Regions from separate parts of the Streptomyces sp. NBC_00038 genome, predicted to be linked through region 4. Evidence: riboswitches for the same ligand, from Rfam matches in the RefSeq annotation. Region 4 holds a riboswitch; each other region holds the start of a gene.

Region 1 (7,655 bases), 4.0 Mb from region 4:
CGCCAACCCTGCGGGCCTCGACGTCGACGCGCTGCTCGCGGCACGGGACGGGTACGGGACGGTCGACCGCTCGGCGCTGCGCCCGGCCGACCGTGAACTGCCGGGCGAGGCCTGGCTGTCCGCCGACGCGGAGGTGCTGGTGCCCGCGGCGGTCTCGTACGCGATCGACACCGTGAACCAGCGCCGGATCACCGCCCGCTGGGTCGTCGAGGCGGCCAACATGCCGGTTCTGGCGGAGGCGGAGGAACTGCTCGCGGCGCGCGGGGTCACCGTTCTGCCGGACGTCGTGGTCAACTCCGGGACGAACGCCTGGTGGTGGTGGACGCTGTTCGGCGACATCGGCGCGGACGCGGACGAGGCGTTCGCGTACACACGGCGCTCCATGCGCGCCCTCATCGACCAGACGTTGGCCCGCGCGGAGGCCGACGGGACCACACCGCGGGCCGCCGCGCACGCCATTGTCGCCGACCGGCTGCCGGCGATCGCGGAGCGGTTCGGCTGGTACGGATGACGGCGGGGACCACCGGCACGACCAGCGCGAACCATGGTGCCCCGGCTCCAACACCGCCTCTGGCGAGGGATTAGGGTTGACGCGTGGCGAGAGTGCGTTTGAACGTGGCGGAGCGGCGTGAGGAGTTGCTGCGCGCCGCCGTCGAACAGATCGAGGCGCGCGGTGTGGCGGCGGTACGGATCGCCGACGTGGCCTCGGCACTCGGAGTGAGCAACGCACTGGTGCTGTACCACTTCTCGACCAAGGAGAAGCTGGTCGCCGAGGCGTTCACGTTCGCGGCCGAGGACGATCTCGCCCATCTGCGCAAGCTGCTCGGCCGTCGTACGTCGGCGCTGCGACGGTTGCGGGCCGCGGTGCGCTGGTACGCGCCGACCGGGCAGGCCAAGGGATGGCGGCTGTGGATCGAGGGCTGGGCGGCCGCACTGCGCGAGCCCGCGCTGCGGGAGGTCACGTGCTACCTGGACAAGCAGTGGAAGGCCGCGATCATCGAGGTGATCGCGGAGGGAGTGGCCGCGGGCGAGTTCCGTTGCCCTGATCCCACCGGCACGGCCCTACGGCTCACGGCGCTGCTCGACGGGCTCGCCGTGCAGATGACGTCGTACGACGGTGCCGTGTCGCGGGCGCGGACCCACGAATGGGTGGACGAGGCGCTCGCGCGCGAACTGGGCCTTGAGCGGGAGGCGTTGACGGCGGCGGTGCGCTGAGGCGCGTACCTGAAGGGGTCTCCTCCGGAACGGCGAAACGTCGAGGGGTGGTTCGTGGTGCCGGGTCCCGGCACCACGAACCACCCCTCGCTCAGCCGCCGAGCCCGGCGCCGGACCTCGCTTCAGGCCACGGCGTCGATCCACGTCTTGATGTCGTCCGGCGAGAGCGTCCCCTTGGCCGCCACATGATCCCCGGAGGACTCGCCGCGCAGGCGACGCCCGATCCACGGGACCAGGTACTCACGCGCCCAGAGGATGTTGTCGCGCCTGGCCTCGAGAGTGCCGCGGGGCGGGAGGGGCGGCCACGGCTGGTCCGGGTCGGCCGGTACTTCGAGGCCGAGGACCTGGCCGGCCCGGAGCGCGACGCGGGTGTGGCCCTCGGGTGACAGGTGCAGGCGGTCGCCGTCCCAGGCGCGGCGGTCCTGAATCGTCTTCAGGGACCACAGGTCGAGGACGTGGCAGCCGTACCGGTCGGCGATGGCCCGGATGTGCCCGTTGTACGTGGCGATCTTGCCGCGCATGTGTTTCAGCACGGGCACGCCACGGGTGTCGAAGCCGGTCGTCACCATGACGGTGCCGACATGGGAGGTGAGGTCGGCGACCGCGCGCTCGAAACGCTCCGCGACCTCGTCGGGGTCGACGCCTGGCCGGATGATGTCGTTGCCGCCCGCACAGAAGGAGACCAGGTCGGGCGCGAGCTCCTTCGCCCGCGAGAGCTGGTCCTCGACGATCTGGTCGAGCAGTTTGCCGCGCACGGCGAGATTGGTGTAGTTGAAGTCGCCCTCGGGCTGCCGGTCCGCGAGAAGTACCGCGAACCGGTCGGCCCAGCCGACAAAGGCCCCGTCGGGCCCGGGGTCGCCGACGCCCTCGGTGAAGCTGTCCCCCACCGCCACGTACGACCCGATCACTGATCTGTTGACACTCTTCGAATCGTCTGCCACAACGACCCATGATTCACCTTCGGGTGTGAGCTACGCGACCGTAGGAAGGGGTTGACGGGTGGTGAGATAAGCCACTCATAAAGTCTGGGTCAAGCTCGGAATAAGGGCCTTTCAGGGGTGGTTGAACAGCCGCCACACCTGGAGTTGCCCGTTGTTCCACCACTGGACCGTGGAACCGTCCGACAGGGCCCCGATCGTGAATCCAAAGGAACGCGGCGCGTCGACCACGACACACCGAAGGCCGGACCCCGGGGATCGTGGGGTCCGGCCTTCGGAGATGAGGGAGAGGCGTCAGCCGACGGTGACACCGTGCGAGCGCAGGTACGCGACCGGGTCCACGTCCGAGCCGTAGTCCGGCGTGGTGCGGATCTCGAAGTGCAGGTGCGGTCCGGTGACATTGCCGGTAGCGCCGGAGAGGCCGATCTGCTGCCCCTCGGTCACGGTCTGGCCCGCCGAGACGGAGAGGGAGGACATGTGGGCGTACTGCGAGTACTGGCCGTCGGCGTGCTGGATGACGACCTGATTGCCGTACGCGCCGCCCCAGCCCGCCGAGACGACGGTGCCCGCGGCGATGGACTTGATGGTGGTGCCGGTCGGGACCACGAAGTCCACGCCGGTGTGGTAGCCACTGGACCACATGCTGCCCGCGGTCTTGTAGGCGGTGCCGACGGTGGCGCCCTCGACCGGCATGGTGTAGCCGGAGCTGCTGGCGGTGTCGGTGGCCGGGGCCGTGGTCTCGGCGGTCGTCTTGGTGGACGACTCGGAGGACTTGGACGACTCGGCGGACGACTGCGACTTGGCGGACGACTCAGCAGAGGAGCTCGACGCGGCCTTCTTGCCGATCGTCAGCTTCAGGCCGGGGTGGATCAGAGCCGGGTCCTCGCCGACGGCCTTGCGGTTGTCCGAGTACAGCTTCTTCCAGCCGCCGCTGACACTCTGGTCGGTGGCGATCTTCGAAAGAGAGTCGCCCGCCTTTACCGCGTAGGTCTTCGTCGCGGTCTTCTTGGCGGCGGCCGGAGCAGAAGCGGCGGCCTTTTCCAAAGCCGTCGCGGCCTTTTCCTGAGTGGAGGAAACCGTGGCCGTCGGAGTAGCCGCATGGGCGCCGGTGGCTCCCATCAGCGGCAGCGCGAGCGCGGCGCCACCCGTTCCGGCAACGGCGATCGAGCGCGTGAAACGCTGGGACTTGGGACGGCGGTGCTTACCCTTCGCGGGCATGACGAATTCCTCTCCGGCGCCTGCGAGGTGAGCTGTCGGGTGCGGGCTGGAGATGCCCGGCCGCGTGGCTGCGCGGCTATACCCCTAGCCCGTTCCGGAGACCGGAACAGGCGTCGTACCTGTGGGTCCCCCGCTCCTGCCACATACGGGTGAGTGCGGATTCCGGGCGGCGGCAGGATTGGGCGTCCGTCCGGATTGAGGGCGAACGTAAGCGAAATGAGAGCGCGTCGACAACCATGTGCGCTTTCTGTGGACGTCACCCTCTTGATCCTTGCCGGAATTCCCGTCACCCTCTGTGGACAGATGACCTTTCCGCCCTCTCAAATAGCCCGGGAATTCGGGCGGGTTGACAAAAAGGGGTCGCAACACATCGTCACGAATATGACGCTGCTCACGCACGTCGGCCCACGGCACCTTATTCCAGGGCCAGTTGGAATGAAGCAGCTAATTCGGACAGAACAGTCACATGCGACGCAGGCGGATAACCGTCGCATCGAGATCCCCGCGCAGCCCCGTCCGCACCCCGTGATGCAGCAGCACCGCACCCCGGTGCACTTCGCCCGTTTCGCAGCACTCGTACGCTTGTGTCGGGTCGAGTCCGCGCAGTCGGAGCGGCGCGACCGGCTCACCGTGGCGCTGGGCCTGGAGCCAGGCGAGGACGACGGTCTCGTCGCCATGGACGTACTGCACCGCACTCAGCCCGCCCTCCGGGGGCCGCAGCCGATAGAGGTCGCCGCGCTGCACGACGGGCCGGATCTCCTTGTACAGCTCCACCCAGTCCCGCGCCTCGGCAAGCTCCTGCTCACTCCACTCGCTCAGGTCGCCGCCGACGCCGAGCACCCCCGCCATCGCGCTCACGAACCGGAAGCGCAGCGAGCTGACCCGCCCGTTGAGCTGCGTGTTCGGGCTGTCCGTGACCCAGGCGGCCATGATCCGGGCCGGGTGGATCTGACTGAAGCCGTCCTGGATCGCGAGCCGGTCGAGCGGGTCGGTGTTGTCGGAGGTCCACACCTGGTCCGTACGGGCCAGGACACCCAGGTCGATACGGCCGCCACCGCCCGAGCAGGACTCGAACGCGACACCGGGGTGCGCGGCCCGCAGCCGGTCGAGAAGGCCGTACAGGGCCTCCACGTGCGCCACCCACAGCTTCTGCGGAAAGCGCTCGCCCGGCCAACCCGCGTCCGTGAAACAACGATTGAAGTCCCACTTCACATAGTCGATGGGAGCACTGGATAGCAGTCCGTGGAGCTGCTCCCACAGGTACTCCTGGACGTCCTGGCGCGCGAGATTCAGTACGAGCTGATTGCGGTACTCCGTCCTGGTTCGCCCCTGCTGGAACTGCACCCATTCGGGGTGCGCGCGGTACAGCTCGCTGTCCGGATTGACCATTTCCGGCTCGACCCAGATGCCGAACCGCATGCCCAGCGCGTGTACGTCCTCGGCCAGCGGCTTCAGACCGGCCGGGAAGCGGTCCGGATTGGGCGTCCAGTCACCGAGCCCCGCGCGGTCGCTGGTGCGCGCCCCGAACCAGCCGTCGTCGACCACGAACAGCTCGACGCCCATGGCCGCGGCCCGCCGCGCGAGCTTGCGCTGCTGATCCTCCGAGATACCGAAGCCGGTGGCCTCCCAGGAGTTGTAGAGCACGGGCCGGTCCTGCTCCGCGTCCGGGATGACATACGTACGCTGGTACGCGTGCCAGGCGCGGCTCGCCCCGCCGAAGCCGCCGTCGCTCCAGAGCCCCGCGAAGACCGGCGTCGTGAACGACTCCCCCGGCTCCAGGCGCAGCAGCCCCGAGTCGTCGTACCCGGCGCCGCCGGTGATCTGCACGCGCGCGTCCGGGAGTTGGGCCACGGAGATCCGCCAGGAACCCGACCAGCCGAGCGCGCACCCGTACACCTCGCCGCTCTCCTCGGTCGCCTCGCTGTCGAGCGCGACCCACGGCAGGTGCTGGTGCCCGGTGTGCCCGCGCCGACTGCCGATGACCTTCTCGCCGTAGGTGAGGTGCGATCGCACGAGCCGGGACTCGGCCGCCCACCGCCCGTGCAGCTGGGACAACCGCCAGCCGTCACGCTCGGGCAGTGTCCAGGTCGCGGAGTCGGCGCGCAGCAGCTCCAGTGCGGGCCCCGCGTTGACGAGGCTCACCCGGCGCTCGACCACATCGCCGCGCATCCGGTAGTGGAGGGTGATGCCGAGCCCGGAGTCGGAGAAGCGCAGCCGCAGCTCGTCCCCGTCCGTCTCGTACTCCTCGAAGCGCCACTCGGTCCCGCGCCGCTCGTCCGTCCGTACCGACAGGGCGGGGCGTGCGAAGCGGGGGCCGCCCTCGACGGGGTACTCCTCGCGGCCGTCGAGCGGGGACTCGAACGGCCAGTACTGGGGTGCGGGCAGGGCGGCGAGCGCCTCGGCGTCGGTGAGCGTGATGCGCGGGCCCCAGTGGAGATGCAGTAGCTCGTCGAGTTCGGTGAGCCGCAGTGCGTAACTGCTCGTCGGTCCCGAGAGAAGCCAGGTACGACCGTCCGCGCCGATCTCCGCCATCAGTCCCCCACAGATACGAACAGGTGCGATCAGGTACCAACATCATCACGCGCTCCAGGCCCTGGAAGCAACGCCTCCGCACCTGGGAAGACGGCGCCTGTGGACAACTCATTGCCCCAGGTACCCATGTCGTATCGTCGATAGCGCAACGTCCGTCGGCGGGCGACGCCGAGCAGCGCCGACGGTTTATTGGGAGGAGTCCCCGTGACGCAGCAGATCCCGTCGACCGAGCCCGAACTGGCCGCAGTGCGCAACTTCCGCGATGTGGGCGGCCTGCCCACCGTGGACGGCCGACGGGTGCGGTACGGGGTGCTGTTCCGCAGCGGCCACCTCGCGCACGCCACCGAGCAGGACGCCGAGTTCCTCTCCTCCCTCGGCCTGCACACGATCTTCGACTTCCGCAATGCCTCGGACCAGAAGCTGGAGGGACCGGACGTCGAGCTGCCCGGCGTGCGGAACGTGAACCTTCCGCTGACCGACCCGGCCGACGGCTCCGAGTTCTGGAAGATGGTCCGCGACGGCGATCTCGACCAGCTGCGCGCCCTCCTCGCGAACGGCAAGGGGGCGAACCGGATGATCAACTCCTACCGCGCCATCGTGAAGCAGCGCACCGCGGAGCACTCCCAGGTGCTGCACTCCCTGGCCGAGGACAGCGTGCCCGCCCTGATGCACTGCGCCGCGGGCAAGGACCGGGCCGGCCTCTCCATAGCCATCACGCTCCTCGCCGTCGGCGTCGAGCGTGAGGCCATCGTGGCCGACTACCTGGAATCGAACGCGGCGCACCGTCGCTACAAGGTCCACCGCAGCAGCACCTCCGACTCCGCGTACTCCCCGGAGGTCATGGAGCTGCTCAGCCCGCTCTTCGACGCGCGTGCCGAATACCTGGCGGCGGCCTTCGAGACGATCGAGGAGACCTGGGGCGGAGTCGACGCCTACCTGGAGCAGGGGCTGGGGATCACCCCGGAGCTGCGGGACCGGCTGCGCGAACGGCTCCTCGACTGACGTACGTCTCCTGGTCCCGACCGACGTGTGCCTACTGGTTCTGCGCGCCCAGGGTGAACAGCAGGTAGACGAAGGCCGCGAAGAGGTGGCCGACGGCCACGTAGATGATCAGCCGCACCCACAGGGCGCGGGGCAGCTTGTCGTCCATGTCGCGGCGAGGGCCGGATTCCGTCGGTTCGGTCATGGCGTCTCTCCCAGGGTGGGGTGCCCCGTCGCCGGCCCGAGGCACAGCGCGGCGGTCGGGCTCTGCAGCAGGGTGTGTACGAAGAGGAGCTCGGCGCCGTCCCGGTCGGCGGCGGCGATGCGGTGCGGGGTGAGCGAGTCGAAGTGCGCGCTGTCCCCCGGCGCGAGCACGTGTGCGGTGTCACCGAGGCGCAGTCGCAGCCGCCCGCGCAGGACATGGAGCCACTCCTCGCCGGGGTGGACCCGCACGATGTCGCCCTGCGAGCCGTACGGGACGTGCACCCGCAGGGCCTGCATCCCGCGCCCGGAGGCGCCGGCCTGCCAGTAGGTCCAGCCGCCCGCCGCGGTCGGCTCCATGTCTGAGGCACGCACCACGGCGTCACGCTCGGCGACCGTCTCGCCGAGCAGATCCGAGACGGTCGTACCGTAGATACGAGCGAGTGCGAGCAGCATCGGCAGTGAGGGCTGGCGCTGCCCGGTCTCCAGGCGTGAGAGGTGGGCGGGCGAGAGCCCGGCGGAGCCGGCCGCTGCCTCCAGGGTCAGTGAGGCACGGCGGCGCAGCGCACG
Region 2 (7,655 bases), 680 kb from region 4:
GGCGAGACGGCCCTTGACCTTGATCTTCATCTTGCCCATGACGATCATCGCGACGCCCTTGTGGAGGCCGAGCCCGGCCACCGCACCCTTGTTGGCGTGCGAGTACTCCTTCTGCGGGAAGCCCCGCATACCGGAGATCACGTTGTCGCCGAGGACCTTCGCCTGACGCAGCGCGTGCTGGGCGTTCGGCGGGCACCAGGCGTTCTCGACACCGGCCTTGCGGGCGGCGGCGTCCGGAACCTGGGCGTTGTCGCCCGCGGCCCAGATGTAGTCCGTGCCCTGCACCTGCAGCGTGGTCTGCGTGTCCACGTGACCACGCGGGCCGAGCGGCAGACCGAAGCGGGAGAGAACGGGGTTCGGCTTGACGCCGGCCGTCCAGACGATCGTGTTGGAGTCGACCTCGAGGCCGTTCTTGAGCACGACGTGACCGTCGACGCACGAGTCCATGGAGGTGGAGAGGTAGATCTCCACACCGCGGCTCTCCAGGTGCTCCTTGCCGTACAGGCCGAGCTTGGGGCCGACCTCGGGAAGGATCTTGTCCGCCGCGTCGACGAGGACGAACCGCATGTCCTCGCGGGACACGTTGGTGTAGTACTTCGACGCGTCGCGGGCCATGTCCTCGACCTCACCGATGGTCTCCGCGCCCGCGAAGCCACCGCCGACGAAGACGAACGTCAGCGCCTTGCGCCGGACCTCTTCATCGGTCGTGGAGTCAGCCTTGTCGAGCTGCTCGAGAACGTGGTTGCGCAGGCCGATGGCCTCCTCGATGCCCTTCATACCGATGCCCTGCTCGGCGAGGCCGGGGATCGGGAAGGTGCGCGAGACCGCGCCCATCGCGACGACGAGGTAGTCGAAAGGCAGCTCGTACGCCTCACCCACGAGGGGGGCGATCGTCGCGACCTTGCGGTCCTGATCGATGGTGGTGACCCGACCGGTGAGGACCTCCGCCTTGGGCAGCACGCGTCGCAACGGGACGACGACATGCCGCGGGGAGATGCTGCCGGCGGCGGCTTCGGGGAGGAAGGGCTGGTAGGTCATGTACGACCGGGGGTCGACAACCGTGACGGTCGCCTCTCCGTAGCGCATCTTCTTGAGAATGCGCCGAGCTGCGTACAGGCCTACGTACCCACCGCCTACTACGAGGATCCTGGGACGCTCCGTGGTGCTCATGCCATCGAGTATCCACCTGCCCCAGGGGGGTCGCTCGTGAGCCCCTTCACAAGCATGGGTGGACCCTCTGCTACACTCCGCCGCCCACGTGACCCAGGTCATGGCGCCGGAGGGGAACCACCGTGTAACGCGGACCGTTGTCAACACCGCGTGAGCTGCCACTCCGTGTCCACGGAGGCCCCGCGAAGGCCCTCCGAACCGACCGGGCCGACCCCCGTTTCACACGGCCGAAACACTCCCCGAACGCTCCGGTGAGCACCCTTCCCGGCCTGCTGAGCCCCCCGGAAGGGCCCTGGGGAAGAAAACCTCGCCCAACAGGGCCTTTTTCCTTGTGAAGAACTTCACGAACTTTTCCGACGGCGCGTCGCCGAGAGGTTTTCCAGGGCCCTGAAGCGCGCTCATACGTTGTCCGACCTGCTCAGGAGAGGCGCCCGGCGAGGCGAGCCACCACTACGCGATCGACCAGGCGATCCCGTCGAGGATGTCGTGCTCGCTCACCACGACCTCCGTCGCGCCGATCCGCTCCATCACCGAAAGAAGCACCAGGGCACCGGCCGCGATGACGTCGACACGGCCAGGGTGCATCGACGGGATCGCGGCCCGTTCGGCATGCGTCGAGCTCACCAGCGACTCGGTGATCTCACGGACGCGCTCGTACGGGACCCGGGAGTGGTGGATGGCGACCGAGTCGTACTCGGGAAGGTTCTGCGCGATCGCCGAGACCGTGGTGACCGAGCCCGCAAGCCCGACCAGCGTGCGCGCCTCCCGCAACGGCACCGTCTGCTCCGCGAGGTCCAGGGCCGCTCCGATGTCGGCGCGGATCGCCTCGACCTCGGCGGACGCCGGCGGGTCACTGACCTTGCCCTCGTGCACGAGGTGCCGCTCGGTCATCCGCACGCAGCCGATGTCGACGGAGCGCGCGGCACGCACATGGTCCTCGCCCACCACGAACTCCGTGGACCCGCCGCCGATGTCCACCACCAGGTACGGCTTGGCAAGGTCGTCCCGGCCCGTCAGCTCCTTGGTCGCACCCGTGAAGGAGAACTCCGCCTCCTGGTCACCGGTGATCACCTCCGGCTCGACACCCAGGATGTCCAGCACCCCGCGCACGAACTCGTCCCGGTTCTCGGCGTCACGGGACGCGGAGGTCGCCACGAACCGCAGTCTCTCCGCCCCGTGCTCCTTGATGATCGCCGCGTACTCACGGCAGGCGGCGAAGGTCCGCTCCAGCGCCTCCGGGGCGAGCCGCCCGGTCCGGTCGACACCCTGACCGAGCCGCACGATCGTCATACGGCGGTCCAGGTCGACGAGTTCACCCGTCTCCGGGTCCGCGTCCGCCACGAGCAGCCGGATCGAGTTCGTACCGCAGTCGACGGCGGCGACACGGGTCACTTGGCGGCCTCCTCGGCGGCGGGGGCCGCCTCGGCGCCGAGCTGCCGGGTGTCGTCATCCGACGACGTCACGCAGGGCCCCTTGCGCCACCACTCCGGCAGCATCCCGATGGCCTCGTCGCCCAGCGGGTTCACGCCCGGACCCGCCGCCAGGGAATGACCCACCAGCACATGGAGGCACTTCACCCGGTCCGGCATGCCACCCGCGCTGGGAAAGCCCTCCAGGACCTCGATGGAGTCACGCCGCGCGATGTAATCCTCGTGAGCGGCGCGATACGCGGCGGCCAGCTCCGGATCGCTCGCCAGACGGTCCGTCATCTCCTTCATGACCCCGTTGGCCTCCAGCGTGCCGATCGCGGAAGCGGCACGCGGACACGTCAGGTAGTACGTCGTCGGGAACGGCGTCCCGTCGGGAAGGCGGGGCGCCGTCTCCACCACGTCCGGCTGACCGCAGGGACAACGGTGCGCGATCGCGCGCAACCCGCGCGGCGGTCGCCCCAGCTGCTGCTTGAAGGCCTCGACGTCCGCGTCGGTCGGCTCGGTGTAGGGGGTGGTCGGCGGGGGCGTTTGCATGCCTGGGTGCTGTCTTTCCGTGGTCAGCTATCAGATATCGAATGACAGATGACAGATTTCAATATCTGTCAACTGTCATTCGTCGGAACGGTCGGCCTTGTCCACACCGTCCCAGACGTTGGCGTACCAGGGACGGTCGGCCGCCCCCTGGCCGGCGCGGGACTGCTTCGCCGCGTCCGGGTCGATCACGATGTACCCGGTCTCCCCCGGCATCACATAGTGCAGCCGGTCCCGGATCTGCTGCTCCGCGTACGCGTCGTCCTGCCAGCGAGCCTTGAGGTCACGCAGCTGCTCGACACGCGCACGGGCCTCCTCGCGCTGCTGCTGCAGGTCGGCGACCTCGGCGCGCTGGGACACGTACTGCCTTATCGGGTACGCGAGGGCCACGACCAGCGAACAGAGGACGAGGGCGAGGAGCGCCGCCCGCCCGGTGAGCCGCGAGCGGCGCGCCTGCCGCTTGGTCTGGGAGCGGTAGACCCGGGCCGCCGTCTGCTCGCCGAGCAGCTTCAGCCTGGTCGCGGTGGAGAACCGGTCCCGGTCCTTCACGGCCATGAGTCCCGCCTCCCCGGTACAAACCCGTCACGTGCGTACGTCCCCGCACACGGTACGGGACCGAGTACGGGGACGTACGTACGACGCTTCCTACTTGACCCGGAGGGTCAGCCCTTGAAACGGGGGAAGGCGCTGCGACCGGCGTACACCGCGGCGTCGTCGAGGATCTCCTCGATGCGCAGCAGCTGGTTGTACTTGGCGACGCGGTCCGAGCGGGCCGGGGCGCCGGTCTTGATCTGACCGCAGTTCACCGCGACGGCGAGGTCGGCGATGGTGACGTCCTCGGTCTCGCCGGAGCGGTGGGACATCATGCACTTGAAGCCGTTGCGCTGGGCCATCTCGACGGCGTCCAGGGTCTCGGTCAGCGAGCCGATCTGGTTGACCTTGACGAGCAGGGCGTTCGCGGAGCCCTCCTCGATGCCGCGGGCCAGGCGCTCGGGGTTGGTGACGAAGAGGTCGTCGCCGACGATCTGGACCTTGTCGCCCAGCTTGTCGGTGATGACCTTCCAGCCGGCCCAGTCGTCCTCGTACAGCGGGTCCTCGATGGAGACCAGCGGGTACGCGGAGACGAGCTCCTCGTAGTACTCGGTCATCTCGGCGGCCGAGCGGGACTTGCCCTCGAACTCGTACTTGCCGTCCTTGTAGAACTCGGACGCGGCGACGTCGAGCGCGAGCCCGATCTGCTCGCCGGGGATGTAACCGGCCTGCTTGATGGCCTCGATGATGAGGTCGAGCGCGGCGCGGTTGGACTCCAGGTTCGGGGCGAAGCCGCCCTCGTCGCCGAGGCCGGTGGACAGGCCCTTGGTCTTCAGCACCTTCTTGAGGGTGTGGTAGACCTCGGCGCCCCAGCGCAGCGCTTCGGAGAAGGACTCCGCGCCGATCGGGGCGATCATGAACTCCTGGATGTCGACGTTGGAGTCCGCGTGCGAGCCGCCGTTGAGGATGTTCATCATCGGAACGGGCAGCAGGTGCGCGTTCGGGCCGCCGAGGTAGCGGAAGAGGGGGAGGTCGCTGGCCTCGGAGGCGGCGTGCGCGACGGCGAGGGAGACGCCGAGGATGGCGTTGGCGCCGAGCGAGCCCTTGTTGTCGGTGGCGTCCAGGTCGAACATCGCCTGGTCGATCAGGCGCTGCTCGGTGGCGTCGTAGCCGACGAGCTCCGGGCCGATCTGCTCGATGACGGCGAGGACGGCCTTCTCCACACCCTTGCCGCCGTAGCGGTTGGGGTCACCGTCGCGCAGCTCGATGGCTTCGAAGGCACCCGTGGAGGCGCCGGACGGAACGGCGGCACGACCCGTGCTGCCGTCGTCGAGGCCGACCTCGACCTCGACGGTGGGGTTCCCTCGCGAGTCGAGGATTTCCCGGGCTACGACGACGTCGATGGACGGCACGAGCATCTCCTTCTGGGATGTGACGCGGGTACGCGGGGGCCTTTTAGACCCCTGCGGGATGAGCCTAACCGGCTCGGAGGGATCGGCCAGCCGGTCGACCATCCCTTGGGCAGAACTCAGGGTAAACATTGTTCCAGATCGGAACAAAAAGGGAATGAAAAACCCCGCCCCGGTGCGTACGGGGGAACACGCACCGGAGCGGGGAGCCCGTGGGGACGGGGGTGACCCACACGAGGCCTTCAGTATGGAGACCACGTATAGGAGAGAGCTGTGGTTCAGCTGCGAGCCTGTTGTCAGCCGACCGCCGTGGGCCGACAACCATGGCTCCTCAGTCTTGAGGCTTCGCGCTTCAGCTGAGGTGCAGCTGCTGACCCGGGTAGATGAAGTCCGCGTCGTCGATGATGTCCTTGTTCAGCTTGAACAGCTGCTGCCAGCCACCCTTGACGTTCTTCGCCTCGGCGATGGAGCTGAGGGTGTCGTTCTTCTTCACCTTGTACTCGCCGTCACCCTTCTTGACCTTCTTGCCGGTCGGGGTGTCGACGGTCTTCGTCGCAGCGGCCTTGGTCGTGGCGGTGGGCGTGCTCGACTGCTGCGAAGGAGTGGTGCTCTGCTCGCTGCTCGACGAGGAGGAGGACGAGGACGACGAGGAGTCGCTCGTGCCACCGTCGTACGCGGCGCTCGACAGGCCCGTGCCGCAGGACGGCCAGGCGCCCTTGCCCTGCGCGGCGAGGACCTTCTCGGCGACGGTTATCTGCTGGGACTTGGAGGCCTGGTCGGCGGTGGCGGCGTAAGCGCTGCCACCGTACGCGGACCAGGTGGAGGAGGAGAACTGCAGACCGCCGTAGTAACCGTTGCCGGTGTTGATGGCCCAGTTGCCGCCGGACTCGCACTGGGCGACGGTGTCCCACTCGGAGGTGGTGGCGGCGGAGGCGGTGCCGGACGCCATGAGCGGGGCGGCGACGGCTACGCCGGTCACCCCGGCGAGCGTGGCAATGCGGGTGACCTTGGACGGGCGACGGTGCTTGCCCTTGCACGAACGCAGCATGAAGTGATCCCCTCACCGACGCCTGCGAGGTGAGCTGTCGGGTTCGGGCGGGTGAGTGCCCGGTCGCGCACCTTTCGGCACACGGCTTCACCCCAAGCCACTCCCGGTCAACTACCGGGCGCGGCACTTACCTTGGGTCCCCCGCTCCTGCCTACGGCGCTTGACGCGACGACTGTTCCCGTACGGCCGCTGGCAGGATTCGGCGTTGCGTCCGTCGGGGCCCGCTGTGGCGAGCGGTCACGACCGTAGGCAGGCGATCGGCGGAATTTCAAAGACGATCAGGGGGTCTGAGATCCATCTCTCATTCTCGCCAAACCGGACATTCCATGGCGAACCATGACGTGAACTCCCGCTACTTTTCGCCCGGTTCGACATCAACTGCAAGGCTCTGACCGGGGAGGATGAGGTTCGCGTCGGTGCCGACCGTCTCCTCGTTCTCGGCGTACAGCTCGGTCCATCCGCCTTCGAGGCCAAGGGCGTCGGCGATGACCGAGAGGCTGTCTCCGGCGCGGACGACGTACGAGCCGTCGACGACATCGCGGGCCGCGTCGGATTCACGCGAGGCGTGCCGCCCGGACGTGCTGTCCGTACGACTGTCGGTCGCACCCTCGGTGGCGGTGTCACCACGGTGCCGCCCGGCGCCGGTCGTCGCGCTGTCGGACGTACTCGAAGAGCCGTCCTCCTGGGTGGACTTGTCCGAGTCGTCACTGTTTGATCCGTTCGAGTCCGCACCCGCACCCTCATCCGAAGTATCGGATTTGGTCGAAGTGCCGGACGAGGACGAAGCGGACGGCGAGGGGGTGGACGATGCGGACAAGTCGGTCGAACCAGATGAGTCGGTTGATTCCGAAGAGTCCGAGGAGTCCGAAGTGGACGTGTCGGATGACGAGTCGTCGGACACACCCGTGTCGACCTCCACCGAGGCGGAGTCCTTGCTGAGCCCGGAGAGGGGTCCACAGGTGGGCCAGGCGACGAGCCCCCGGCCGTCGAGGATCTTCTCGGCGACGGCTATCTGCTGCGAGCGGCTGGCCTGGTCGGCGCTCGGGGCGTACTTGAGGCCGCCGTAGTTCTCCCAGTCCCACTGGGTCACGTGCAGCCCGCCGTAGTACCCGTCACCGGAGTTGTCGCTCCAGGCGGCGCCCGTCTCGCACTCCGCGACACGGTCCCAGGTGGTGACGTCGGCCGCGCTCGCACTCGTGGCACCGAGCAACGGGATCGCGATGGCCGATCCGGTCACTCCTGCCGCGACGATGAGAGCGGGAGCCTGACGGGGGCGACGATGGCGGCCGTTCCCGGAGAGCATGCGGAAGCCTTTCACGTGACAGCAAGTGACTAAAGCGACGTACGGAGACGTCAGCGACGGATGATCCGCGCCGGTGATCGAACGTATCGGCACTCGAACGCTTGTCACAAGTCGATGCAGCGTAGATCACGTGAAGATCACAATGTTGAGGGACCGTCAGTTTTTCGCGCCCCCGAAGTGCCTTACGACCGCCCGGCGGACAACTGGAGCGGAGGCGTGAACTCCACTGGAAG
Region 3 (7,655 bases), 2.9 Mb from region 4:
GACGTGCACGACGAGCACCGGCTTGGCCGGAGCCGAGGCGGAGGCAGCGAGTAGCGCTTCGGCCAGGGCCGCGTCCTGAGCGCCGGTCTCCCCCACCGCCGGGATGGCGGTGACCACAACGGCGTCGCAGCCGTCATCGGCAAGGGCCTGCGACAGCGCACCCCGGAAGTCCTCCGCCGACGCCCCCGTCGTCAGATCCAGCGGCGGCAACGGCCGAAGCCCTTCGGCGAGACACGCGTCGTAAGTGAGCAGCCCCAGCGACTCCGAGTTCCCGAGGATCCCCACCCGGGGCCCGGGAGGAAGCGGCTGGCGTGCCAGCAGAAGCCCCGCATCGACGAGCTCGGTGATCGTGTCCACCCGGATCACCCCGGCCTGCCGCAGCAACGCGGACACGGTGGCGTGCGGCAACCGCGTGGCCCGTACGGCATGCCCCTGCGGAGCGGCGGCGTGCCGGGTTCCCTGCACCACGACCAGCGGCTTCACCGCGGCCGTCCGCCGGGCGAGCCGGGTGAACTTGCGCGGGTTGCCGATGGATTCGAGGTACATCAGGGCGACGTCGGTGTCCGGATCGTCGTACCAGTACTGGAGTACGTCGTTGCCGGACACGTCCGCCCGGTTCCCGGAGGAGACGAAGGTCGACACGCCGGTGGTGCCGGTGACGCCGCCGCCCCGCCGGTGCAGGCGGGAGAGCAGGGCGATCCCGATCGCGCCCGACTGGGCGAACAGGCCTATCCGTCCGGGCCGGGGCATCTCCGGCGCGAGCGAGGCGTTGAGCCGCACGTCGGGAGAGGTGTTGATGACCCCGAAGGCATTGGGGCCGATGATGCGCATGCCGTACGTGCGGGCCTGGCGGACGAGTTCGCGCTGGCGTTCCCGCCCTTCGGCGCCGCTCTCGGCGTACCCCGCCGACACGACCACGAGCCCCTGCACGCCGTGGTCACCGCACTCCGCGACGACCTCGGGGACGTACGGCGCCGCCACGGCGACGACCGCGAGGTCGACGGGCTCGCCGATGTCACCGATGGATCGGTAGGCGGGCACTCCGTCGATCTCGCTCTCCTGGACCGCGCTGTTCACGGCGTACAGCCGCCCCGTGAAGCCGGCCTCGCGGAGGTTCGTGAGGACACTGCGGCCCACGCCGCCGGGCGTGCGGCCGGCGCCGATGACGGCGACCGAGCCGGGTGCGAGCAGCCGGTGCACGGACCGGGCCTCGGCGCGCTGCTCCCGTGCACGCTGCACGGCGAGCGACCTGTCGGTGGGTTCGAGGTCGAACTCCAGGCGTACGACGCCGTCCTCGAAGTGCCGCTTCTGCTGGTACCCGGCGTCCGTGAACACCTTGATCATCTTGTTGTTGGCCGGCAGTACCTCGGCGGCGAACCGGCGGATGTCCCGCTCGCGAGCCACGGCCGCGATGTGTTCGAGGAGGGCGGAGGCGACGCCGCGCCCCTGGTGGGCGTCCTGGACGAGGAAGGCGACCTCGGCCTCGTCGGCGGGCGCGGAGGCGGGCAGGCCGTCGGCGTTGATGCGGTCGTAGCGTACGGTGGCGATGAACTCGCCGCCCACCGTGGCCGCGAGTCCCACCCGGTCCACAAAGTCGTGGTGCGTGAAGCGGTGAACGTCCTTCGCGGACAGGCGCGGATACGGCGCGAAGAAGCGGTAGTACTTCGACTCGTCGGAGACCTGCTGGTAGAAGCTGACCAGGCGCTCGGCGTCGTCGACGGTGATGGGCCTGATGCGTGCCGTACCGCCGTCGCGCAGCACCACGTCCGCCTCCCAGTGGGAGGGGTACTCGTGCCGGTCCGACGAGTTGTCCATGCGCCCACAGTACGGCTCGCGTACGACAACGGCGCGAGGCAGTCTTGGGGGACCGAAGTCGGATCCAGGCCGGGATCCGACAACGGGGTCCGGGACGGCGGCAGACGGCAACAGACGGTTTGTCACCGAATGCACCCGCTCCGGACGCGCTTCACGATATGGGACACTGGTCTAGACAACTTGAGCCACCTGAAGGGCAGCATCACATGGCTGAGCGCCGCGTCAACGTCGGCTGGGCCGAGGGCCTCCACGCCCGCCCCGCCTCCATCTTCGTCCGGGCGGCCACGGCCTCCGGCGTCCCCGTGACGATCGCCAAGGCTGACGGCAACCCCGTCAACGCGGCCTCCATGCTCGCGGTCCTCGGCCTGGGGGCCACGGGCGGCGAGGAGATCGTCCTCGCGTCCGACGCCGAGGGCGCGGACGTCGCCCTGGACCGTCTGGCGAAGCTGGTCGCCGAGGGGCTCGAGGAGCTTCCCGAGACCGTCTGAGGTGCAGTGGCGGTTTTCATCGCTCCAAAACACCGGCAAGGGCCCACCCGAATTATCGGGTGGGCCCTTCGCAATTCCATTGTGCGGGCAGCATAAATAATCTCCCGCGAATTACTCCTCTTTGTATACGGCGCTCTTGTTAATGCCGCAGGCCCGTCATGTTTACGGGATGTTGCGAAGTCCTCACACGGTCCGGGCGATCCCCCGCGCCGGGAAAGCGGAGCCGGTGCGCGGCCGTCGCCCGTTCGGTGTGCAGGGCCGTGATCGCCCGCGCCCGCTCACTGTCGCCGCGCGCCACGGCGTCCACGATCCCGCCGTGCTCCGCCCAGGATTCCGCGGGGTTGGCCGGCGCCTCGACCGCGTACATCCAGGCGATCTTGTGCCGCAGCTGGGCGAGTGTCGAGGTCAGCGCGGTGCTTCCGGAGGCCTGCGCGAGGGTCTCGTGGAACCAGCCGCCCAGCGAGCGCAGATCCTCGCTGTTGCCCCTCCTGGCCCGCTCCTGACCCAGTCTGACCAGGCCTCGGAGCACCTTGAGGTGGGCCTCGGTGCGGCGCTGCGCGGCCCGGGCGGCGCCCAGCGGCTCAAGGAGCATGCGCATCTCGAGCAGGTCCCCGGCCTCCTGCTCGGTCGGCTCCGCGACGCACGCGCCCGCGTGCCGCCGGGTGACGACGAAGCCCTCTGCCTCCAGCGTGCGCAGGGCCTCGCGCACAGGGACGCGCGAGACTCCGTAGCGGCGCGCGAGCAGTTCCTCGGTGAGCCGGCTGCCGCGCTCGTAGACACCCGCGACGATGTCGTCGCGGATCGCTGTGCATACCGAGTGCGCAGGAACACGCATACCGGACCTCCGCTTTAATCCCCGTGAAACGCCGTCGATTGACGCTTGTTCAGTGACTCTATTGCAGAGACTCGGAATTTCCGATGGCGGGCCGGAATCCATGGATATTTTTTGGACAGGAAGCGGTTCGAAACGACAAGGCCCCGGCTCGTGCGAGCCGGGGCCTTGTGAAGTACGTACGCGAGTGATCAGACGTTCACGCCGGAGCGGCGTCAGATGTTCACGTCGTGCGAGCGGAGGTACGCGACGGGGTCGATGTCCGAGCCGTACTCGGCGGTCGTCCGGGCCTCGAAGTGGAGGTGCGGCCCTGTGGTGTTGCCGGTGGACCCGGAGAGGCCTATCTGCCGGCCCGGGGTGACCGTCTGGCCCACGGAGACGCCGATGGACGACAGGTGGCCGTACTGCGTGTACGTGCCGTCGTTCATCTTGATGACGATGTTGTTGCCGTAGGCGCCGCCCCAGCCGGCCTCGACGACGGTGCCGGAGCCGACCGCGTGGACCGAGGTGCCGGACGCGGCGTGGAAGTCGATGCCGGTGTGGCTGCCGGAGGACCAGAGGCTGCCGCCGGTCTTGTAGCCGGTGGAGATGTACGAGCCGGTGACCGGCGGGACGAAGGTGTTGAGGCGCTTGCGCTCGGCCTCGCGGGCGGCGCGCTCCTTGGCCTCGCGCTCCTCCTTGGCCTTCTCCGCGGCCTTCTTCCTCGCGGCCTCGTCGGCCTTCTTCTGTGCGGCTGCCTCGTCGGCGGCGTGCTGCTGGGCCGCGGCCTGCGCGTCGATCTGGTCGGCGATCGTGTCACCGATCTCGACGGCCTGGGTCAGGCCGGTCTGCTCGACGGAGTTGTCCGCGGCGAGCGCCGGGGCGGCCAGGGAGCCGAGGACACCGGTGGTGGTGAGCGCCGCGACGCCGATGGCGTTCGTGGTCGTGCGCTGCACGCGGCTCGGGCGACGGTGCTTCCCTGTGCCACAGGTGAACGCCATGGAGGGGCTGATCCTTTCCTTCCTTCTCGCCTACCGGGTTAGCTGACGGGTTCGGAGCAGGAAGGTCTCCTACGGACCACCTCCGGGGAGGGCGTCCGATTCACCCCAGGGACTGCGTGTGGGTCCCCGGCTCCCCTGGCTCGCGCCGTACGGGGACTAAGCGATGGCTGTCCGGTGCCGCGGGTGCGGCGCACTGCCTGACGAACAGCCGGACCGACGCTAAACGGGACATCTTTCAATCGACAAACGGATCACGGCTTTTGTAGCGCATGCCACAGGGCAGACAGGCAACCTCTCTATCAATACGGACAAATGGGGGCCCAGGAGACTCCGTGGTCTCCTGGGCCCCCAAGGGCACTGCTGTCCTACTCCGCCGGAACGACGCTCACTTCACCGATTCCGAGGGCCTTGACGGGCTCCTCGATCGTCGCGGCGTCGCCCACCAGGACGGTCACCAGGCGGTCCACCGGGAAGGCGCTCACGGCGGCCGCGGTGGCCTCCACGGTGCCCGTGGCGGCGAGCTGCTGATACAGCGTCGCCTGGTAGTCGTCGGGCAGATGCTGCTCGACCTGGTCGGCCAGCGTGCCCGCGACGGCCGCCGCCGTCTCGAACTTGAGGGGCGCCACACCCACCAGGTTCTGTACGGCGATGTCGCGCTCGGCGTCCGTCAGGCCCTCCGCGGCGAGGGTGCGCAGCACCTTCCAGAGGTCGTCGAGCGCCGGGCCCGTGTTCGGGGTGTCCACGGAGCCGCTGATGGCGAGCATCGCGATGCCCGAGCCGTCCGGGGCGGAGCGCAGGACCTGGCCGAACGCCCGCACACCGTAGGTGTAGCCCTTCTCCTCGCGCAGGACGCGGTCCAGGCGCGAGGTGAGGGTGCCACCGAGGCAGTACGTGCCGAGCACCTGGGCGGGCCAGACGCGGTCGTGCCGGTCGGCGCCGACACGGCCGATGAGCAGCTGCGTCTGGACGGCGCCGGGACGGTCCACGATGACGACCCGGCCGGTGTCGTCGGCGGTCACCGGCGGCACCGGGCGCGGCTCGGCGGACGAACCGGTCCAGGAGCCGAGCGTGTCGGCGAGCAGCGCGTCGACGTCGACTCCGGTGAGGTCGCCGACGATCACGGTGGTGGCCGTGGCGGGGCGTACGTGCTTCTCGTAGAAGGCGCGTACGGCCCCCGAGTCGATCGCCTCGACCGTCTCCTCGGTGCCCTGGCGCGGGCGCGACATGCGCGACGTGGCCGGGAACAGCTCCTTGGAGAGCTCCTTCGCGGCGCGGCGGGCCGGGTTGGCGGTCTCGTGCGGGATCTCGTCCAGCCGGTTGCGCACCAGCCGCTCGACCTCGCTGTCCGCGAACGCCGGTGCCCTCAGGGCGTCGGCGAGCAGATCGAGGGCCTTCGGGAGGCGTGAGACGGGGACTTCGAGCGACAGGCGTACGCCGGGGTGGTCGGCGTACGCGTCGAGCGTGGCGCCGCAGCGCTCCAGCTCGGCCGCGAACTCCTCGGCGGAGAGCTTGTCGGTGCCCTCGGAGAAGGCCCGCGCCATGATCGTGGCGATGCCGTCGAGGCCCGCGGGCTCGGCCTCCAGCGGCGCGGCGAGCAGCACCTCCACGGCGACGACCTGCTGGCCGGGGCGGTGGCAGCGCAGCACGGTCAGGCCGTTGCCCAGGGTGCCTCGCTCGGGTGCGGGAAAGGCCCACGGCCTGGCCTCGCCGGCCTGCGGCTGGGGGTGGAACTCCATGGTGGCGAGCTCGGTCACTTCGCCGCCTCCTCGTCGGTGTCTTCAGCGTCTTCAGCGGCGATCGGTTCGTAGACGAGTACCGCGCGGTTGTCGGGGCGCAGGCGGGACTTGGCGACCTCCTGGACCTCCTCGGCGGTGATGTCGAGGACGCGCTGCACGGCGGTCAGGGCGAGCTGCGGGTCGCCGAACAGGACGGCGTACCGGCACAGTTCGTCGGCGCGGCCCGCGACCGTGCCGAGCCGGTCCAGCCACTCGCGCTCCAACTGGGCCTGGGCGCGCTCCATTTCCTCGGCCGTGGGACCCTCCTCGGCGAACCGGGCGAGCTCCTCGTCGACGGCGGCCTCGATGACGGGGACCTCGACATCGCCGGACGTCTTCACGTCGAGCCACCCCAGGGAGGGCGCTCCGGCGAGCCGCAGCAGGCCGAACCCGGCAGCGACGGCGGTGCGGTCGCGGCGTACGAGCCGGTTGTAGAGCCGGGAGGACTCGCCGCCACCGAGGACGGTCAGCGCCAGGTCGGCAGCGTCACCTGCGCGCGTACCGTCCTCCGGGAGCCGGTAGGCGGCCATCAGCGCGCGCGAGGGAACCTCTTCCTCGACGACCTCGCGCAGCTCCTCGCCCATGGTGTCGGGCAGGGCGCCGTCGCGCGGGGCGGGCTTGCCGTCGTGCCCGGCGATGGAACCGAAGTACTTCTCGATCCAGGCGAGCGTCTGCTCGGGGTCGATGTCCCCGACGACCGAGAGCACCGCGTTGTTGGGCGCGTAGTAGGTGCGGAAGAACGCGCGGGCGTCCTCCAGGGTGGCCGCGTCCAGGTCGGCCATCGACCCGATCGGGGTGTGGTGGTACGGGTGGCCCTCGGGGTACGCGAGCGCGGTCAGCTTCTCGAACGCGGTCCCGTAGGGCACGTTGTCGTAGCGCTGGCGCCGCTCGTTCTTGACGACGTCCCGCTGGTTCTCCATGGACTCGTCGTCGAGCGCGGCGAGCAGCGAGCCCATGCGGTCCGCCTCCAGCCAGAGGGCGAGCTCCAGCTGGTGGGTGGGCATGGTCTCGAAGTAGTTGGTGCGCTCGAAGCTGGTGGTGCCGTTCAGCGAACCACCGGCTCCCTGCACCAGCTCGAAGTGGCCGTTGCCCTTCACCTGTCCCGAGCCCTGGAACATCAGGTGCTCGAAGAGGTGGGCGAGTCCTGTACGCCCCTTGACCTCGTGGCGCGAGCCGACGTCGTACCAGAGGCACACCGCGGCGACCGGGGTCAGGTGGTCCTCGGAGAGCACCACGCGCAGGCCGTTGGCCAGGCGGTGCTCGGTCGCTGTCAGCCCGCCGGAGCCTGCCTCAGCTGTGGCCGTGTGACCCATGGGCATGTACGTCCCTTCGATCGCGGAAAACTACGGATTTCCTGTCGGTCCTGCCACTGTATGCAAGCGCGCGGACAGCTGGCGAAGTTCCCGCGCCTCCTACGCCCAGAGCGAGAATCGCGAACGGCGAACGCCCCTTCGACGGACCCTCGAAAGCCCTCAACGGACGGGTCGTGGTCCGCGTTGTCAGTGGGGCGGTCCACAATGGTGCGCGTCAGAACCCGTTCATGCCCCGGCAGAGACTGTGAAGGAGTCGCAGCAGCGATGGCCCGCCGCAGCACGAAGACCCCGCCGCCAGACGACTTCGAGGAGCGCATCCTCGACATCGACGTCGTCGACGAGATGCAGGGCTCCTTCCTCGAGTACGCGTACTCGGTCATCTACTCCCGAGCCCTGCCGGACGCCCGCGACGGCCTCAAGCCGGTGCACCGCCGCATCGTCTACCAGATGAA
Region 4 (7,655 bases):
GCGGGTCGACCGGAACATGGGGCCCGACCTGGAGGTCGCGCTCAACCACCTGGAGGACCGGCTCGACGTCCACGTCCCGGCCGCCCACCGGCTGGCCGAGCAGACGCGGCCCGCCGGTACGGACGATCTGTTCGTGTCCTGGGAGACGCTCACGCACGCGGGGAATCCGGCCGACTGAGGGGTGACGGCGACATTGGTACTGGGTGTCCCGCGAGTGGCGTATAGTTGGGTTTAACGACGCGGGGTGGAGCAGCTCGGTAGCTCGCTGGGCTCATAACCCAGAGGTCGCAGGTTCAAATCCTGTCCCCGCTACTGAAGGCCAAGGGCCGGAACTCGGATTCACGAGTTCCGGCCCTTGGTGTTTCCGGTGGGGGCCGGTGTCCCCCGTGCGGCCCACAGCGGTCGCCCCCCGACCCCGCTCCGGGAAACCTGGACGGGTGGGGCAGCGAGCAGGTACGCAGCGGGCGGGGGATCCGTCCGACCCGCGCGATGGCTCGTACGACCCCGCTTACGACCGGTCCGGCGGGCGGCTGCCCGGGGACCCCGTGCCCGTGCCCGATCCCGGGCCGGGCGACGGACTGCAGGCCCGGTCGGCGGGAGCGAACCCTCGCAGGATCTCGTACACACGCAGATTCGTCCGGGTGCTCCCCGCGCTGCTCATCGTCGCCGGTGCCCTGTACGAGGACCTCACGCCGAGGGATTTCACCGGCGGGCCCCTCTTCACGGCCGCCCCGCTCGTGGCGGCTCCCCTCTATTCGCTGCGCGGCACCGTACTCACCGGCGCCGCGGCCTTCGTGGCGGCGCTCGCGGTCCACATCAGGCTCGGCCTCGTCCGGCAGGCCGAGTCGGCCACCGAGATGGCCACGGTGCTGACAGCCGCCGTCCTGGCCGTCCTCATCAACGTCCTCGTCCGGCGCGGCAACGCACGCCTCGCCTCCGTCCGCGAGATCGCCGAGGCCGCCCAGCGCGCCGTACTGCCGGAGCCCGGCGAGCGGATCGGCGCGCTCGATGTCGCGGCGCGGTACGAGGCGGCGCAGGAGGACGCGTTCATCGGCGGGGACCTGTACGCGGTGCAGGACTCCCCGTACGGCGTACGGCTGGTCGTGGGCGACGTACGCGGAAAGGGGATGGGCGCCGTGGCGGCGGTCGCCGTGGTCATCGGGGCGTTCCGGGAGGCCGCCGAGCAGGAGGCGAGCCTGGAGGCGGTCGCCGGGCGGCTCGAGCGGGCGCTGGCGCGCGAGGGCACCCGGCGCGAGGGCCTCGACGCCTTCGAGGGGTTCACCACGGCCGTCCTCGCGGAGATCCCGCGCGGCGAGGAGGTCGTACGGATCGTCAACCGGGGCCATCCGCCGCCGCTGCTCCTGCACGCGGACGGCGCGCTCGTCACGCTCGACGCCGGGGAGCCCGCACTGCCGCTCGGGCTGGGTGAGTTGGGCGGCGGGCCCGACCGCGCGCAGCAGGCGGAGTTCCCGCAGGGGGCCACGCTGCTCCTGCACACCGACGGGCTGTCCGAGGCCCGCGACGGGCGCGGGCGCTTCTACGATCCCGCGGCCTTCCTCGCCGGACGGACCTTCCCCGCGCCCGGCGCGCTGCTGACCGCACTCGCCGACGAGGTCCGCCGGCACTCGGGCGGCAGGACGACGGACGACATGGCGCTGCTCGCGGTACGGCGACCGTGAGAGGTTCCGGCGCCGAAGGGTCTGGCCCGGAGGGTTTTGGCTTCGTTGTCACCGGGGGTGATCGAGTGACGCCCCTCCGCATAACAACTGACACACCGTCAAGAGTGTTGTGACTGATGAGGTGTGGTCAACTCGCCCGTTTTACGCCTGTGATGACCCGTAAGTCCTGGCCAGAAGCGTTAATGATCAGTCCGAACGGCTTGGAATCCAGTGCCCGCGTCTATTAACGTTCGATAACGCAGCGCGGTCGTCCCAGCCGTCACGAGAGTCGGCTCCGTGCGCACGCGCCTAATCCCGCAAGGGAGCCGGGGAACCACCAACTTGGGGTGAATCGAGCGTCTTTCGCAGTGGGAACACCGCGAATGACGCGCGTAGGAGACCTTCCTGCTCCGAACCCGTCAGCTAACCCGGTAGGCGAGAAGGAAGGAAAGGAGCACGCCCACGTGGCGTCCAACCCGCCTGCCCAGGCAACCTCGTATCCGCCGAGCGAAACGCACACCTTCGTTTACGGCAAAGAAGACGAGGGCCCCCGGGAGGAGTGGAATCCCACCGAGGACTCCCTCCGTCCCGTCCGTGGCCGGCACCGCGTAGGCAAGCAGCGCGGGGGCGGCGGACTCGCGCGCAGCTCCACCGTTCTGGGCGTCGGCGTCATAGCCGCGGTCGGCGCGGGCGGCATGGCCACCGCGGCGCCCAACAAGCCGCCGGTCTCGATCTCGCTGCCCGACCTGCCGTCCGTGAGCACGATCCTCTCGGACGACACCTCCGACGACGAGGCAGTGGGCTCCACCACCCCGCTCACCAGCGCCGGCCTGACCAGCGCCGAGACCGAGCAGGGCACCACGGACGCGGGCGAGGCCCTGCGCGCCCGCATCGTGCAGCAAGCCGAGTCCCAGCAGGACCAGGCCGACACCGCGGCCCAGCAGGCCGCCCAGACCGCCGCCGTCAAGAAGGCCGCCGACGCGGCCGCCGCGGAGCAGAAGGCGGCCGAGGCCAAGGAAGCCGCCGCGAAGAAGGCGGCGGAGGAAGAGGCCGCGGCGAAAGCCGAGGCCGAGCGCCTCGCCGAGCTCGCCAAGAGCTACACGCTGCCGACCTCCTCGTACACCATCACCTCGACCTTCGGTCAGGCCGGCGCCCTCTGGTCCTCCGGCTACCACACCGGTCTGGACTTCGCCGCGCCCACGGGCACGCTGATCAAGGCGATCCACAGCGGCACGATCACCCAGGCCGGCTGGGACGGGTCGTACGGCTACAAGACGGTGCTCACGCTCGACGACGGCACCGAGCTCTGGTTCGCCCACCAGTCGTCGATCAGCGTCAGCGTGGGGCAGAAGGTCGCCACCGGTGATGTCATCGGGCGCGTGGGTGCGACGGGCAATGTCACCGGGGCGCATCTGCACCTCGAGGTCCACCCCGACGGCGCCGCGACCGGGATCGACCCGATGGCCTGGCTGCAGAGCAAGGGCATCAATCCCTGACAGGTCAGTTCTTCAGGGCTGCCGCGTACGTTCTCTCGCGTGTACGTTCCCTGATCCCCGGCGGTTCTGACGGCACCCCCCCGGCGTCAGAGCCGCCGGTCAGGTATGTGCGGAATACATCCATCCACTTGGGACGTTGAAGTCGGGCATGACTTCTCTTCGCAAGCTCGGCTCGTCCGGCCTCGAGGTCTTCCCGCTCGCCCTCGGCGGCAACGTCTTCGGCTGGACCGCCGACGAGGCCCGGTCCTTCGCCGTGCTCGACGCGTACGCCGCCGCGGGCGGCAACTTCCTCGACACGGCCGACTCGTACTCGGCGTGGATCGACGGCAACAAGGGCGGCGAGTCCGAGACCATCATCGGCAAGTGGGTCAAGGCGCGCGGCAACCGGGCCGACGTCGTGATCGCCACCAAGGTCAGCCAGCACCCCGACTATCCGGGGCTGTCCGGCGTCAACATCAAGGCCGCCGCCGACGCCTCCCTGCGCCGCCTGGACACCGACTACATCGACCTCTACTTCACGCACTTCGACAAGCCCGAGGTGCCGGTCGAGGAGATCATCGGCGCGCTCGACGAGCTGGTGAAGGCGGGCAAGGTCCGGAACATCGCGGCCTCCAACATCTCGCCCGAGCGGCTCCAGGAGTCCCTGGACCTCTCCGACCGCGAGGGCCTCGCCCGCTACGTCGCCATCCAGCCGCACTACAACCTGGTCTCGCGCGACACCTACGAGGGCCCGCTGCGCGACATCGCCTCCCGCTCGGGCCTGGCGGCCGTCCCGTACTCCGCCCTCGCGGCCGGCTTCCTCACCGGCAAGTACCGGCCGGGTACGACGGTCGACTCCCCGCGTGCGGCGGGCGCGGGCAAGCACCTGGAGACCGAGCGGGGCCTTCGCGTGCTGGCCGCGCTCGACGAGGCCGCCCAGGCCCACGACGTCCCGGTCGCCACGGTCGCCCTGGCCTGGCTCGCCGCCCAGCCGACGGTCGCGGCACCTATCGCCTCGGCACGGGTGGTCGAGCAGCTTCCGGCGCTGCTGGGGGTGGCGGACCTTGTCCTCACGGACGCGGAGCTGGGCAGGCTGACGGAGGCGTCGGCGTAACGGCTTAGCTTCCCCTCGCGAGGAAGCTACGAGCGGTACGGGTTGTACGTGGGATACGGCGCCGCGGTCCCGTAGGGCCCTGGGTGGGGCCGGCCGTACGTGGGCGCGTAGCCGTACGCGGGCCAGGGCGGGGGCACCGGAACCGGAGCCGTCGCCCGTGCCGCGTACGCCAGGGCGGGGCGCGCCACCTCCCGGCGGAGCCACAGCTCGTGTAGCAACTTCCGTTCCCGTACGAGGAAGTCGGGGCCCGCGCGGCCGTCGCGAGCCCGGTGCCGCAGGAAGGCGAGCGAGGTCGCGTACGCCTCGTACTCGGCGACGGAGCGGGCGGCGGGCCTGCCTCCCGGGTGGCGGGCGGCGTACTCGCGGGCGAGCCGGCGCGCGCGCATCGAGCCGAGCACGTACGGCTCGGACGCGGACAGCCACCCGGCGGCGGCGTAGGCGGGCAGCTCCGCACGCACCGTGCGCAGTTCCCGCTGCCGGGTCCAGATGACCAGCCAGGTCAGCAGTGCGAACGCGGGCACCATGAACGTGGCGTACACCGCGAAGAACCCGAACTCCCCGAAGCTCGACGAGCCGTTCCACATGGCGTGCATGCCCATGGCGAGCAGGAGTCCGGCGAGCGGCAGCAGGACGCGGCGCACATGGTGGTGTTCGGCGGACAGGGCCGCGATGCCGAAGCCGATGCCGGTCAGGACCGTGAACAGGGGGTGCGCGAAGGGGGACATCACCACGCGCACGAAGAAGGTCGCGGCGGTGACGGATGCCAGCCCGCTGTCGCCGCTGAGCTGGTCGGTGCCGAAGGCGGTGCCGAGATAGAGGATGTTCTCGGTGAAGGCGAAGCCGGTGGCGGTGACCCCGGCGATGACGACCCCGTCGACGATCCCGGTGAAGTCCCGCTTGCGGAAGAGGAAGACCAGCAGGACGGCCGCCGCCTTCGCGGACTCCTCCACGATGGGCGCTATGACGGTCGCGCCGAGGGTGTCGGCGCTGGTCGGGTCGGCCGTCGCGGTCGCTATCCATCTGGTCGCGAAGCTGTTGGCGACGATCGCTATCAGCGCGGCCGCGCACGCGCCCCAGGCGAAGGCGAAGAGCAGGTTCCGCCAGGGGCCCGGTTCGACGCGGTCCAGCCAGCGGAACGCGGCGACGAGGAGTGGGACGGGGAACACGGCGAGGCCGAGGCCGACCAGGAAGCCCTCGGTGCCGGTCTGCCGGCGGACCAGGGCCAGGATCACGAGCCCGGAGATCGCGAGCAGGGTGACCAGCGCGCCGTACCGCACCCACTTTCTCTGCCACCAGTGCGCATGCCTCCGCGGTGCACCGTCGGCCGGGCCGGTGGGGTGCGTCGGGTACGGAGGGCAGGTGGCCACGGCATTGACCCTAACGAGGGAGGGGCGCTGCCCGCGACGGTGTGTTGAGCCTGGCGCCGTCTTCCGGGTTCAGTCGCCGACGGATTGCTGGTCCCGGTGCTGTACGCGTCGGAACAGAAGGTCGTTCACCACATGGCCTTTGTCCAGTCCCTGGCCCTCGAAACGGGTCAGGGGGCGGAACGTCGGACGTGGCGCGTAACCGCCGTCGGGCCGGGTGTTCTCGAAGTCCGGGTGCGCGCTCAGCACTTCGAGCATCTGTTCGGCGTACGGCTCCCAGTCGGTCGCGCAGTGCACGAGGGCGTCCGGCCTGAGGCGGGTCGCGGCGAGGTTGAGGAACTCCGGCTGGATCAGTCGTCGTTTGTGGTGGCGCTTCTTGGGCCAGGGGTCGGGGAAGTACACGCGCAGGCCGCTCAGGGAGTCCGGCGTCAGCATCTCCCTGAGCAGGATGATCGCGTCGCCGTTGGCCACCCGGATGTTGGACAGGCCGTTCTGCTCCGCGAGATTGAGCAGGTTGCCCTGGCCGGGGGTGTGGACGTCGACGGCCAGAATCCCCGTCTCCGGGTCCTCGGCCGCCATCTGTGCGGTGGCCTCGCCCATGCCGAAGCCGATCTCCAGCACGACGGGGCGATCGCTTCCGAACAGCTCGGCGAGGTCCAGTGTCCGCTGCCCGTCGATGTCCAGCCCCCACTTGGGCCACAGCCGCTGCAACGCGTCCGCCTGCCCGGTCGTCACCCGGCTCCGCCGCGGCTGAAAACTCCGGATCCGCCGCTCGAAGTGCGACCCGGCGGGGTCGGGCTTCGGGCCGTCGGGGAAACGGGGCTCGCCCTTGGGACGGGGGGTGGTGGACTGGGGGGCTTGGGGGGAGTTATTGGGCTCAGACACAGTGGGGTCGATTTTAGGCGAGTGGGGGAGGGGGCTGGGGTGGGTGGGTTTTTCGCCCCCTCCGCCCTTGCCCGTCCCTTGCTTCCGGGCTACGCCCGGGTTCAGCCCGTCCGGCGTTTGAGGACGAGCGCGTCAGCGCGAAACGGGGGTCTGGGGGCGGAGCCCCCAGGAACAAGGGACGGGTAGGGGCGGAGGGGGCGAAAAACCTCACGTCCCCGCCAGCGCAGCCAGCGCCCTCCGAGCAACCTCCCGCCCGATCGGCAGCGAAGCCGTCGCCGCAGGCGAAGGCGCGTTCAGTACATGCACCGTCCGGGGCCCCTCCCGGATGAGGAAGTCGTCCACGAGGGTCCCGTCACGGAGGACCGCCTGCGCCCGCACCCCTGCACTGGCGGGCACCAGATCGCCCGACGTCACCGCGGGCAACAGCCGCCGCACGGCCCCCGTGAACGCCGACCTGGACACAGACCGCCGCAGCTCCCCCACCCCGTACCGCCAATGCCGCCCCGCCATCCGCCAGGCCCCGGGCCACGCCAGCGTCGCCCCCACCTCCCGGGGCCGTACGACACCCCACCCGTACCCCTCCCGGGCCAGCGCGGGCACCGCGTTCGGCCCGATGTGCACGCCTCCGTCGATCCCCCGGGTGAGATGCACCCCGAGGAAGGGGAACGCCGGGTCGGGCACGGGGTAGACCAGCCCGCGGACGAGCTCGGGCCGCGCGAGCGTGTAGTACTCGCCGCGGAAGGGCACGATCCGCATCTCGGGATCGTCCCCCGCGAGCCGGGCGATCTCGTCGCAGTGCAGCCCCGCGCAGTTGACCAGCACGCGCCCGCGTACGACCGTCCCGTCGGCCGTGAGGACGGCGGCCCCGAGCCCGGGCCGCCGGTCGATACGGACGACATCGGCCCCGTACCGGACCTCCGCCCCGGAGGACTCCGCGAGCTGCCGGGTCACCGCGACGAAGTCGCAGACCCCGGTCGTGCCGACGTGGATGGCGGCGAGTCCGCGCACTTCGGGCTCGTACTCCGCTATCTGGGAGGGCCCCAGCTCCCGGACCGGAATGCCGTTCTCCCGGCCGCGCTGGACCAGTCCGTGCAGCCGGGGCAGCTCGGCCTTCTCGGTGGCGACGATCAGCTTGCCGGTGACGGCGTGCGCGATGTCG

What was found. Region 4 has a riboswitch for cyclic di-AMP ahead of OG219_RS22880 (M23 family metallopeptidase). Riboswitches for the same ligand answer to the same signal wherever they lie in the genome.
Positions count from the first base shown of each region.
Region 1: another riboswitch for cyclic di-AMP. It lies ahead of OG219_RS40815 (LysM peptidoglycan-binding domain-containing M23 family metallopeptidase); the one in region 4 lies ahead of OG219_RS22880 (M23 family metallopeptidase).
Region 2: another riboswitch for cyclic di-AMP. It lies ahead of OG219_RS19930 (transglycosylase family protein); the one in region 4 lies ahead of OG219_RS22880 (M23 family metallopeptidase).
Region 3: another riboswitch for cyclic di-AMP. It lies ahead of OG219_RS35795 (M23 family metallopeptidase); the one in region 4 lies ahead of OG219_RS22880 (M23 family metallopeptidase).

Region 1 is NZ_JAPELQ010000001.1:9,114,068-9,121,722, reverse strand. Features, by position in the region: gene OG219_RS40830 (Glu/Leu/Phe/Val dehydrogenase dimerization domain-containing protein) at 1-511, shown strand, start outside; gene OG219_RS40825 (TetR/AcrR family transcriptional regulator) at 595-1,215, shown strand; gene OG219_RS40820 (SGNH/GDSL hydrolase family protein) at 1,338-2,123, opposite strand; gene OG219_RS40815 (LysM peptidoglycan-binding domain-containing M23 family metallopeptidase) at 2,448-3,371, opposite strand; cyclic di-AMP (ydaO/yuaA leader) riboswitch at 3,376-3,533, opposite strand; gene OG219_RS40810 (alpha-galactosidase) at 3,834-5,903, opposite strand; gene OG219_RS40805 (tyrosine-protein phosphatase) at 6,108-6,905, shown strand; gene OG219_RS40800 (DUF6126 family protein) at 6,937-7,089, opposite strand; gene OG219_RS40795 (helix-turn-helix domain-containing protein) at 7,086-7,655, opposite strand, start outside.
Region 2 is NZ_JAPELQ010000001.1:4,397,808-4,405,462, forward strand. Features, by position in the region: gene OG219_RS19905 (NAD(P)/FAD-dependent oxidoreductase) at 1-1,170, opposite strand, end outside; gene OG219_RS19910 (Ppx/GppA phosphatase family protein) at 1,621-2,562, opposite strand; gene OG219_RS19915 (DUF501 domain-containing protein) at 2,559-3,134, opposite strand; gene OG219_RS19920 (septum formation initiator family protein) at 3,210-3,686, opposite strand; gene eno (phosphopyruvate hydratase) at 3,794-5,080, opposite strand; gene OG219_RS19930 (transglycosylase family protein) at 5,424-6,119, opposite strand; cyclic di-AMP (ydaO/yuaA leader) riboswitch at 6,124-6,288, opposite strand; gene OG219_RS19935 (transglycosylase family protein) at 6,472-7,422, opposite strand; partial or broken gene OG219_RS19940 (cytochrome P450) at 7,605-7,655, opposite strand, start outside.
Region 3 is NZ_JAPELQ010000001.1:7,929,371-7,937,025, reverse strand. Features, by position in the region: gene OG219_RS35810 (GNAT family N-acetyltransferase) at 1-1,815, opposite strand, end outside; gene OG219_RS35805 (HPr family phosphocarrier protein) at 2,022-2,303, shown strand; gene OG219_RS35800 (GntR family transcriptional regulator) at 2,443-3,138, opposite strand; gene OG219_RS35795 (M23 family metallopeptidase) at 3,351-4,115, opposite strand; cyclic di-AMP (ydaO/yuaA leader) riboswitch at 4,128-4,288, opposite strand; gene OG219_RS35790 (pitrilysin family protein) at 4,481-5,869, opposite strand; gene OG219_RS35785 (pitrilysin family protein) at 5,866-7,209, opposite strand; gene OG219_RS35780 (DNA topoisomerase (ATP-hydrolyzing) subunit A) at 7,468-7,655, shown strand, end outside.
Region 4 is NZ_JAPELQ010000001.1:5,078,591-5,086,245, reverse strand. Features, by position in the region: gene OG219_RS22895 (alginate lyase family protein) at 1-178, shown strand, start outside; tRNA gene OG219_RS22890 (tRNA-Met) at 239-312, shown strand; gene OG219_RS22885 (PP2C family protein-serine/threonine phosphatase) at 438-1,679, shown strand; cyclic di-AMP (ydaO/yuaA leader) riboswitch at 1,955-2,111, shown strand; gene OG219_RS22880 (M23 family metallopeptidase) at 2,123-3,154, shown strand; gene OG219_RS22875 (aldo/keto reductase) at 3,303-4,247, shown strand; gene OG219_RS22870 (PrsW family intramembrane metalloprotease) at 4,274-5,614, opposite strand; gene trmB (tRNA (guanosine(46)-N7)-methyltransferase TrmB) at 5,684-6,496, opposite strand; gene lhgO (L-2-hydroxyglutarate oxidase) at 6,704-7,655, opposite strand, start outside.